DNA from 2 places in the Staphylococcus sp. HMSC068C09 genome. Region 2 is predicted to be linked to the other one. Evidence: riboswitches for the same ligand, from Rfam matches in the RefSeq annotation. Region 2 holds a riboswitch; the other holds the start of a gene.

Region 1 (5,925 bases), on a different contig from region 2:
CAAGGCATGATGTCACGCTCCTCTATAGTGTTTAGTAAGCTTTACCACCCTACGCTATAATGAAACGTCATACATTGATATTAAGCGTCCACCGTTTTCTGATGATTTGTATGATCAACGTCTTTACGTGTTGCTACACAATTATCTTGTAACTTCATTAAGGCAGATTTTAAATAATTATACTGTGGTAAATCCGTCAATTCTTTTTCATTAAGACTACCGCGTAATTCAAAATGTTTTGCTACATTTTCAAATGTGACAAGATATTCTCCCATTTGTTTTTCTGAAATGCGTTGACGTTGTTTGTCTTGCATTGCACGCATTAACATAAAGCTAATTTCTTCTAAGGCAAAAATACTTGGATAATAATAACGAATGGCCTCTTTACTTGAGAATAATTCACCATTGGCTGAATTGTACACTTGTGTCATGTTATTCATTTTTACAGATAATGATAAACTTTCTGTTCTATCACGTGCTGTATCTTGGTATTTATTTTCTGAAAATAAATATTGGAAAATAACCGCTTCTTTACGTACCACTTCTGCAATCACAGTAGGTAACATGGTTGACGCATTTTTTCGATTAATGATTAAAACACCAATGACCGCAATCACAATCCCGATCAATACGTCAACAATTCGTGTATACGCAATATCAATGGATAAATTACCAGAGGCTAAACCATTTAACAGGATGACTTGTGTTGTAATAAAAATAACTGCAAAAGCATAATTTGCTGCGACAAATCCTTCTGTCATCATAGCAGACAGTCCCATTAAAATGACTGCGACAATTAAATGAGGTTGGAAAAAGAGTATGGCTGATAGAAGTAAAGTTCCTACAATTGTTCCAAGACCCCGTGCTAATGAACGGTCTAACATACGAATCGTCGTTAATCCTAATAATACTGTATGGGCGGATAATGGAATCCAATATGAGCGTTGGATATTGAAAAATAACGAGACAAAAATAGCTGCGCCCATAATAACAGCATACGTTAATGCATTACGGAAAATAATGGAATCGAGTGTTAAGTTTTGAACGATACGTTTACTATATAACGGCTTACGAATACTCGCTTCAGATTCTATTTGTTCCGGTCGTAATTGCGCAATTTCATCTATTTTAAGTATGTGTTGCATCAAACTTTCAAATGGTTCATCCACATCGACTTTTTTCGTCCATTTTTCTCGTTTTGAAGATAATTTATAGGCATTTCTTGTAATCATATCCATCATCTCAATCAGTTCTTGAGGGATAGGACGAATATTTTTTTCATTTAGTTCAAGTAACTCAGCATAAATTCCTTGGGCTGATGTATGAAGAAGCAATAACTTTTCAAAGCGAGAACTTAACTTTTCACTCATCGCAGTAGTCGATGTAATCAATAGTTTCTCTGAATTTTTAAACTTCGTTACTATGTCTTGTGAAATGTCTTTAAATTTTTCAGCATCATTAAAGTGATGCATTAAATTATTAATCGTCTGAAAGTCAGAGGTAATCGCTCGATCTTCAGCTTTTTGTTTTTGGAATACAATAGTTAAAATGACGACTAATGTCGCTAACATTCCTCCAATAAAAATCGCTAAGCCACGAATCGGTGCTTGTTCTGGAGCGTCAGGTAAGTTACTCGATAAGCAAAATGTAACTAAAAAGAATGTGGATGAAGGACCCGCAATTTTTAACACATTAAATACATAGAATGGAATGACAGTAACGATTAATAATAATACGCCGTACAGAACTGGCTGATTGACAGTTAATGTTCCAAGCATCATACAAATGGTAAAGGATAACGTACAAATAATGACTGTTCTTAACATGGATTGTGCTGAACCTTTAAATACATAAGTATGTGCCAAAGTTCCGGTTGCTACGAGTAGACCAAAACTAAAATGTCCTAGTAAATACCCTATCAATGTTGGGATAATCATTAATAATCCTTGGCGTATACCTTTCCATATATTAATTTTAGGCTTATCAAACCTTATTAATGAAGCAATCACATGTCTCACTACTATCTTTCCTTTCATTTTTCATACATCTTATCATAACATGAAAAACGCCTTGCCTAAGCACAAATATCACTTAGACAAGGCAAGTTTAGTTATTATTTTGTTTCTGCTACATCAATGACAGGTTCTTCAGCGACATATTTTCCTATATTTTCACTAAATGCTTTGAAATGATCTGAATGGTTATGTGCTTGAACCGCTTCTTGGTCTTTATAATTTTCAACAACAACGAATGTGTTATGTTCTGCTACATCTTCATAATGAGCATAAAATGTATTACCCGGTTCTTGACGTGAACTTTGAACTAACTTGTTCATTAAATCTAAATAGTCATTACGCACATCTTCTTTAATTTTAAGTTTCGCATTAATAATAATCATATAATCACCTTCCAAATATAATTATAACGTTTTACCCGTCTATTATAAAAAGAAAACGATAGTAAGAAGAAAGGCCGCATTGATTTTCAATTCAGTCATCGATAGTCAATATATTAAAAATGCCTGAGACAACTGATAATGTCCCAAGCTTTTACTTTTGTAGATAATGTATAAATATTATTTAATATGTCTACTTTCGTCTTTAATTAATGGTTTGTCTGGTGTCACAAAGAACCATAATACAGCTGCAATCACCGCTGGAATAATTAATAATTGGAATGTCATTGTCCAGCCAAGTGATGATACTAATGCACCTGCTAAAAACGGACTGATTAACGCACCAATATTTCCCCATAAGTTCATCCAACCCGATACTGTACCAGCAAAGTTACGTCCAATGTCATTTGCTGCTGCCCAACTCATTCCCATTGAAATACCCATACCACCTAAGCCAAGTGATAACCAAAAGATGGTCACATATAAGTTTTGTGTATGAACTGCAAAGAAGATGGAGATAGCAAATACGATAAAGCCAACAATTGCAATTAACCCTCTCGCTACAAAACGACTTTGACCGCTATGCAAAATTTTATCTGAAATCGCACCCGCAGATAAAATTAAAATAAACATAATAAACCATGGTAAAGCACTAATTGTCATATCTTTAAATTGTACATGATATTGCTCAGTTAAATAAGTAGGTAACCAAATTAAGAATAGAGCAATAACAAATTGAACTACGAAATATTGCCCTGCAATGGCATAGAAACTCATGCGTTTAAAAAATTGATTCCAAGGTGCTACGGATTTAGTTGTTTCTACTAAATCACGATGTTGCATGATATACTGTTTTTCTGCTTCATTGACCATGCGATGTTGCTCTGGTAAATCTTTTGCAATAATTGCCCAAAGTGCTGCAATCACAATACCAACCGCACCGAAAATATAGAATACAGCTTGCCAGTTAAATGCATTAACAATTGCGATGGTAACTACTGGTGCTAATACTGGACCGAAATATGATCCTGCTAACAACGCACTCGATGCTCTCCCTTTTTCATCTTTAGCAAACCAAGTTGAATTGAATACTGCATTAGATGGATACATTGGCGCTTCTCCGATACCAAATAAGAAACGTACTAAATATAATAGACCATGATGTTTAATCATTCCCGTTAAAATTGTAAATGCACTCCACCATAATAATGCGATTGAAATCATCTTACGCGGACCAAACTTCTCTGCTAACATACCTGAAGGGACTTGCATCAATGCATAACCCAGTGAGAAGAATGAAGCTAATAAACCAAATTGTTGCTTTGTCATGTGAAGATCTTCCATCATTTGAGGTGCAATAAATGAGATATTAGATCTATCCATATATGCAATAACCCCAATAATAAAGAATGCGATAGCGAAATACCAACGAACCTTACTTTTCTTTTGTCTTTGTACCATAATTATTTTTCCTGCTTCCCTTTAAAATTGTGTTGATTCTACTTATACGTTGACAATGAAAACTCCCAATCACGTCTTTCCCTGTTGTTTCCAACCGCCTTTCGAGCCTCATCTCATAGGCTTTCTGATATATTTTTTATAATATTAACAGTTTTTGCAAGCGTTTACAATTACTTTTTGAATATTTTTTATCTTATTTATACATGACTATATAAAATGTGTTTTACTGATTAAAAAGTATATTGCTACAAATCTAATTTGTTTTTGTATTTGAACTCTATTAAAAAAGGTTGTAGAATAAAAATGAAGCAAAAATGCTGATGTTTATTTTAAACACAACTGAATAAACGATCCACTGGAAGTGCCTTTGTTTAAGGCTGAGAGTAAAGAACGAACTTTATAATTCCTGGAACCTGATCCAGTTTGTACTGGCGTAGGAAAGTGGCGACTAGGATATCGTAAAGTTAAGCAAAACGCTATTTCCCTACTGCAGGGAAATAGCGTTTTTTGTTTACTAAGGAGTGATGTTCATTTTTATAGCGATAACGAAATATAAAGATTTAACCAATGATGATGTACAACATTTTCTTGATATCTCGGATGGAATAGATGGGTTATTGTTTCGTACTCCCATGTCATCAAGTGATTTGTCTTCATTTTTAACATCACTTATAGAAAAAGGATTCCCTAAATCAAAAATCATTATTCATAGTGATGTACATTTACTTGAACAACTTCACCTCTCTCATATTCATTTTCGAGAAATGGATGAAGATGCATTTAGCTATAAATCAACGCATCCAGAGATTGAAGTGAGTATGTCTACACATTCAATTGAATCTGTTAAAGCAGCTTATGAACACGATCTTGATTATGTCTTTTTTGGTCACATTTTTAAGACACCTTCAAAACCTAATCAATTGCCTCGATCAAAAGCAGAGATTCAGCGTGTGTTAGAGATTCCTATTCCCATTTATGCCATTGGAGGTATCACTAAAAAAACGATTCTTCAATTACCTCATGGTTTTAAAGGAATTTGTGCGATTTCTTTTTTTATGAACGCATCTTTACAACAAATTGAACTATTGCGAAAGGAGTGGTTGAAAGATGCATGATGTTTTAATCATAGGTTCGGGCGTGATTGGCATGTCTATTGCACGCCAATTAAGTCAATCTCACCTTGACATTGCACTTATCGATCGTGACGTACCAGGTAAACACGCGTCATATAAAGCAGGTGGCATGTTAGGTGCTCAAAATGAATTTACTGAAGATACTGATTTATTTAGACTTGCTCTTGAATCACGAAGTCTCTTTCCACAATTATGTCAAGATTTAGAAGATGAGACAGGTATTGATATTCAGTTTCAAAATTCAGGTTTAATTAAAGTAGCTAATCGTCCTGAAGATGTTGAAAATTTAGAAAAACAGTATCAGTTTTTAAGTGGTTTAGATTCTAGTGTCATTGTTCTTTCAGATGAGGAACTGACTCATTTAACGAATGGTACAGTAACATCAAGTGAAATGGCTATTTACATTCCACAAGATGGACAGATTAATGCCAATCACTACACTAAAGCTTTATTTACATCTTTAAAGCAACGTCAAATTAAGCGATATGTCAATACAGAGGTACAATCTGTTCAGCGCCAAAATGGGTACTACGATGTTGAAACGTCACAAGGCACATTACAAGCTAAGAAAGTCATTGTGGCAGCAGGCGCATGGACATCTAAATTATTAACTCAATACTCACTACCTAGAGATGTAGTCGGTGTAAAAGGTGAAGTTTTACTGATTGAAAATGACCACTTGGATTTAAAAGAAACCGTATTTATGACCAATGGCTGTTATATCGTGCCAAAATATCCAAATCGTTTCTTAATTGGTGCCACAAGCGAGTTTGATAACTATTCAGTTGGTAATACATACGATGGCATCTCTTGGTTACACCACTTTGCAAATGAACGTATACCAGAACTCGCACACGGAAAAGTCATTAAACAGTGGTCTGGTGTCCGTCCATATACTGAAGGAGAAATACCGATAATGGACCGTATTGATGAAGG
Region 2 (5,925 bases):
TATTATCCATCAAACGGTTCAACTGTAAATAGTGCTAATCAAAATGTAGCTTCAACTCAATCAGCACAAAATGTATCTTTCCAAAATAATAATTATAATCATATAAATCAATCAGCTTCAACTTCAAATGTAAGTCAACACTATGCAAATGAAGCTCAAACACAACAAGCACCAAAAACAACACAAACTAAACAAGCAACTCAAACACAACAAGCACCTGCTAATGCAACTACAAATCAACCTAAACAATCAACAAGTGGTTCATCTGTAAATGTAAATAGTCATTTACAACAAATCGCTCAACGCGAATCAGGTGGAGATATTCATGCCATCAACCCTTCTTCTGGTGCAGCAGGTAAATATCAATTCTTACAATCTACTTGGGATTCAGTAGCACCAGCACAATATAAAGGTGTATCACCAGCACAAGCACCTGAAAGTGTTCAAGATGCTGCGGCAGTAAAACTTTATAATACTGCAGGTCCATCTCAATGGGTTACAGCGTAAAACTTAATAAATAATTTACTAGTGCCTGAGACAATATGAGTTGTCTTAGGCATTTTTATATATATTGATAGTAATGACTGAATTTAGAAAGATTTCTGTACTATTCTTTATTTATTATATTTATAATAATAGTTGTATGAATTAAACTTATTTCAATGAATATCTTTTTTATTTGAATTATAACAATGGTTTTGTTATGGTTAAATTAAACTAAAGACTACTAGGGGAGCCATGGAACATGGCTGAGATGAAGCATTCAGACCCTTATAACCTGATTTGGTTAATGCCAACGTAGGAAAGTAGTAATACATATTCATTCATTCTATTTTTTTGAATATTGACTACATTTCTACGTTGAAATGTAGTTTTTTTATTTAAGGAGGAATAGTTAATGAGTTTTTCAGATGAATTAAAGCAAGCGTCAAAGCCAATTATTGAAGAGATTTATAATGATGGTTTTATTCAAGATTTATTAAAGGGAAAATTATCAAAACAAGCAGTACGCCAATACTTACGTGCTGATGCTTCTTATTTAAAAGAATTTACTAATTTATATGCTTTACTTATTCCTAAAGCACCTACTATGAAAGAAGTGAAATTCTTAGTAGAGCAAATTGAATTTATGTTAGACGGCGAAGTAGAAGCCCATGAAATTTTAGCGGACTATATTAATGAACCTTATGAAGAAATTGTAAAAGAAAAAGTGTGGCCACCTAGTGGAGATCATTACATTAAACATATGTATTATCATGCTTATACACACGAAAATGCTGCATACACTATAGCTGCAATGGCACCATGTCCTTACGTATATGAAGTGGTTGCTAAATGGGGATTAGAAGATTCAAATCTTAATAGAGATGCACTTACTGCTAAGTGGCTTGATTTTTATAGCACTGAAATGGCACCTTTAATTGAAGTATTTGACCGTTTGTTAAATGAACTTACAGAACATTGTACCGAACAGGAAAAAAGAGAAATTAAAGAAGCATTTTTACAAAGTACTGTACATGAACGTCACTTCTTTAATATGGCATACATTGATGAAGAATGGGATTTTGGAGGAGCAAATCATGAATAAACCTAAGATTGCGTTAACAATTGCTGGTACTGACCCTTCTGGTGGCGCAGGAGTTATGGCAGATTTAAAATCATTCCATGCTTGTGGCGTATATGGAATGGCTGCTATTACAAGTATTGTGGCTCAAAATACTAAAGGAGTTCAACATATCCATAATCTAGAAACTAGTTGGGTTAAAGAACAATTAGATAGCGTATTTGATGATGAATTACCTCACGCAATTAAGACTGGAATGATTGCTACACATGAAACGATGGAACTGATTCAAACGTATTTAAAAAATCATAGCAATATTCCCTATGTTATCGATCCAGTTATGCTAGCAAAAAGTGGTGATTCCTTAATGGATGATGAAACAAAAAAACATCTTCAGAAAACGCTCTTACCATTAGCGGATGTCGTTACTCCTAACATTCCAGAAGCTGAAGAAATTACTGGCTTGAAAATTGATACTGAAGATAATATTCGTAAAGCAGGTCATATATTTATAAATGAAATAGGAAGTAAAGGTGTAGTAATTAAAGGCGGTCATTCTGCTGATTTAAATAATGCTAAAGACTTTTTATTTACTAAAGATGATGTCTATACTTTTGAAGAGAAGCGATTTAATACGCCACATACTCATGGTACAGGTTGCACATTTTCAGCTGTTATCACAGCCGAACTAGCTAAAGGTAAAACAATTTATGAAGCTGTAAAAAAAGCTAAAAAATTTATTTCATTAAGTATTGAACATACACCTGAAATCGGTCAAGGACGCGGCCCGGTAAACCATTTTGCTTATATGAAGAAAGTAGGTTTAGACGATGAATAGTTTAGAAAAGATAAGACAAGAGAATCCACTAGTAGTCTGTTATACCAATGATGTGGTTAAAAACTTCACTGCGAATGGACTCTTGAGTATTGGTGCAAGTCCAGCAATGAGTGAAGCTCCAGAAGAAGCAGAAGAGTTCTATAAAGTAGCAGGGGCACTACTTATAAATATTGGAACATTAACTAAAGCAAATGAGAAAGATATTTTAGAAATTGGAAAAATTGCTAATCAACAAGGTACACCCATTGTATTTGATCCAGTTGCTGTAGGCGCATCAACATATCGTAAACAATTCTGTGAAACTTTTCTTTCTGAAATAAATGTTTCTGTGATTAAAGGAAATGCATCTGAAATTCTTACTTTAGTAGATTCAAATACTACAATGAAAGGCACTGATGGGGAAACAGACTTAGATGTAGTGACAATTGCTAAAAAAGCTTATGAAAAATATCAAACAGCAATTGTTATTACAGGTAGAGAAGATGTTATTATTCAAGATAATCAAATTGTCAAACTATCAAATGGTTCTCCATTACTGGCAAAAATCACAGGCGCTGGTTGTTTATTAGGCGGTTTAGTTGCTGGATTTTTATTTAGAAATACACATCCATCATTACAAGTATTAGAAGAATCAGTAAGTTATTATAATATCGCCGCAGAGATTGCTGAAAAAAGTGAAAAGGTTAATGGACCTGGAACATTCTTATCTCAATTACTTGATGAAATGTATCAACTTAACTATGATACTTATAAACAATTTGTAAAACGTGAAGAGGTTTAAATATGTTTGATTCAAAAAGTTTACAAGTTTATTTTATATGTGGAACACAAGACATCATCGGTGATCAAAACATTAAAGATGTTTTAAAAGCAGCATTAGAATCAGGAATTACTTTATTTCAATTTCGTGAAAAAGGACCAAATGCTTTAGTAGGGGATGAAAAAGAAGCCTTAGCTAAGGAATTGAAAACACTTTGCCATGAGTATAAAGTACCTTTTCTCATTAATGATGATGTGGATTTAGCTGAAAAGATTGATGCAGATGGTATACATGTAGGTCAAGATGACGAAATAATTGCTTCTTTTGCTAATCGTTTTAAAAATAAAATTATAGGATTAAGTGTAGGAAACGTAAAGGAATATCAACAATCAGATTTAGAACACGTAGATTATATAGGCGTAGGTCCAATGTATAAGACATCTTCAAAATCTGATGCAAGTGCCCCTGTAGGCCCTGAAATGATTGCAACATTAAAAAATATTAATCCAAGCTTACCTATGGTTGCTATAGGTGGTATTACTGAAGATAATTGTGAGCCTATAGCTAAAGAAGGCGCTGATGGTGTGTCAGTTATTTCGGTCATTACACATAGTCAAAATATTGACAAGACTGTTAATAAATTAAAGCACTATTTCAAATAAATATCTCTTTTTTTTCAGTTTTTGTTTTCTAGTACACCCTATCTATGATAAAATTATTTCTATGTGAATATATCAATAGAGGTGTAAAAATGAAGAAGAAAGTGCTACTACCTTTGTTATTAGGGGTAATGGTCTTTTTAGCTGGATGTGACTATTCCAAATCTAGTAATAGAAATGGATTTTTCTACAATACATTCGTTGAACCAATGGCTAAAATTCTACATTGGTTAGGCCATTCTGTTTTTCATGATGATTATGGTATTGCAATCATCGTTTTAGTATTAGTTATTCGTATTATCTTATTGCCTTTCATGCTATCAAACTATAAAAATAGTCATATGATGCGTGAAAAAATGAAAATTGCTAAACCTGAAGTAGAAGGTGTACAAGAAAAAGTGAAACGTGCACGTACTCAAGAAGAAAAAATGGCAGCTAATCAGGAAATGATGGAAGTTTATAAAAAATATGACATCAATCCTATGAAGAGTGCTTTAGGTTGTTTACCTGTTTTAATTCAAATGCCTATCGTTATGGGATTATATTTCGTATTGCGTTATCGTATTGGTGGCGGTATTACAGAACATCCACATTTCTTATGGTTTAATTTAGTACATCCTGATATTTGGATTACTATTATTGCCGGTGTGTTATACTTTATCCAAGCATGGGTGTCAAGTAAACAAATACCTGAAGAACAACGTCAAATGACTTATATGATGATGATCGTTTCACCTATTATGATTATTTGGATTTCATTAAGTTCAGCTTCGGCACTAGGTTTATATTGGTCTGTCAGTGCGGCATTCTTAATTATTCAAACATTCTTTGCAAATAAACATTATGAAAAAGTTGCAAAACAAGAAATTGGACCTATGGTTGAGGCACATAAAGAAAATAATTCAAATAAAAAAGGTAAAAATACGCAAGTCGTTTCTAAAAATAATAAGAAGAAAAAATAATATAAGTATAATACGATAAAAAAGTAGGAAAAGATCATCTATCTTTTCCTACTTTTTTTATTCTTCTAAGTGCCACTCGCTATAAAATTGAGATAAAAATAGTTTCATAAATTGATGACGTTCTTCAGCTAGTTGAGATCCTGTTTGTGTGTGCATTAATTTTTTTAATTTTAATAACTTATCATAGAAGTGTCTAATAGCAGAAGGAGGTAAATCAACCATATCTTTTTCTGAAGGAATTGAGTGATAGGGAGATTCTGTCCACATTGGCTCATTGAAATGTCCAGAAAATTGAAACGTTCTTGCGATACCTATAGCACCAATTGCATCTAAGCGATCAGCATCTCTAACGATTTGTCCTTCGATTGGAAGTGTAACATCGTTATTTCTACCATTTCGATAACTCAAATGTTTGATAATAAAAATAATATTCTTTTGAACAGTATCATCCAATTCTATTTTTTTAAAAAATTGATGTAATTCGCTTAAAGCATGGTGTTTATCAGTCAATTTATCATCTATGACGTCATGCAATAGAGCTGACAATACTATTGTAAGAAAATCGCCTTGATGTTCTTGTTTGGCAATATATTTAGCTAATAATGTGACACGTTCAATATGTGCAATATCATGTCCAGAGTAATCATTTTTATGAAATTGGTACATATATTCTTTAGCTAATAATATTTGTTCTGCTTGATTCATAAACTACTCCTTTAAAAACATGTATTGAATGAGTTTAAAGAATTGGTGATAATAATTGAGATATGCCTTCTTTAAACTTAATCCAAGTACTACGTTGATTATATAATTCTTTAGTCAACTCATATGAGACCTTCATATCTTTAATAAATGCTTTTTTAAGTTGAAGAGAAATATCTTCGTCATAAATGAACGCATTCACTTCGAAATTTAATGTAAAACTACGATTATCCATATTTGCTGTACCTACAGTAGCGATTTCATCATCGACAATGAGTGTTTTTGAATGTAGAAATCCATTATTATATTGATAAATTTTAACACCTGCGTCTAATAAAGAAGCGGCATTTTTTAATGTAGCCCAATAAACAAAAGGATGATCGGGTTTACAAGGAATCATTAAATTAACTTCAACTCCACCTAAAGCGGCAATTTTTATG

What was found. A riboswitch is a leader RNA that binds a small molecule or an ion and turns the genes downstream of it on or off. The one in region 2 is predicted to bind thiamine pyrophosphate.
Region 1: linked by a shared signal. The riboswitch ahead of HMPREF2930_RS10140 (thiamine phosphate synthase) and the one ahead of tenA (thiaminase II) in region 2 are both predicted to bind thiamine pyrophosphate.

Annotation. Positions count from the first base shown of each region.
Region 1 is NZ_KV813778.1:131,384-137,308, reverse strand. It holds gene HMPREF2930_RS10160 (DUF2188 domain-containing protein) at 1-8, opposite strand, end outside; gene HMPREF2930_RS10155 (FUSC family protein) at 81-2,018, opposite strand; gene HMPREF2930_RS10150 (putative quinol monooxygenase) at 2,114-2,398, opposite strand; gene HMPREF2930_RS10145 (pyruvate MFS transporter) at 2,576-3,856, opposite strand; TPP riboswitch at 4,204-4,313, shown strand; gene HMPREF2930_RS10140 (thiamine phosphate synthase) at 4,381-4,971, shown strand; gene thiO (glycine oxidase ThiO) at 4,964-5,925, shown strand, end outside.
Region 2 is NZ_KV813732.1:26,148-32,072, forward strand. It holds gene HMPREF2930_RS00740 (transglycosylase family protein) at 1-507, shown strand, start outside; TPP riboswitch at 720-822, shown strand; gene tenA (thiaminase II) at 899-1,588, shown strand; gene thiD (bifunctional hydroxymethylpyrimidine kinase/phosphomethylpyrimidine kinase) at 1,581-2,402, shown strand; gene thiM (hydroxyethylthiazole kinase) at 2,395-3,183, shown strand; gene thiE (thiamine phosphate synthase) at 3,186-3,824, shown strand; gene yidC (membrane protein insertase YidC) at 3,914-4,783, shown strand; gene HMPREF2930_RS00770 (HD domain-containing protein) at 4,841-5,488, opposite strand; partial or broken gene cls (cardiolipin synthase) at 5,523-5,925, opposite strand, start outside.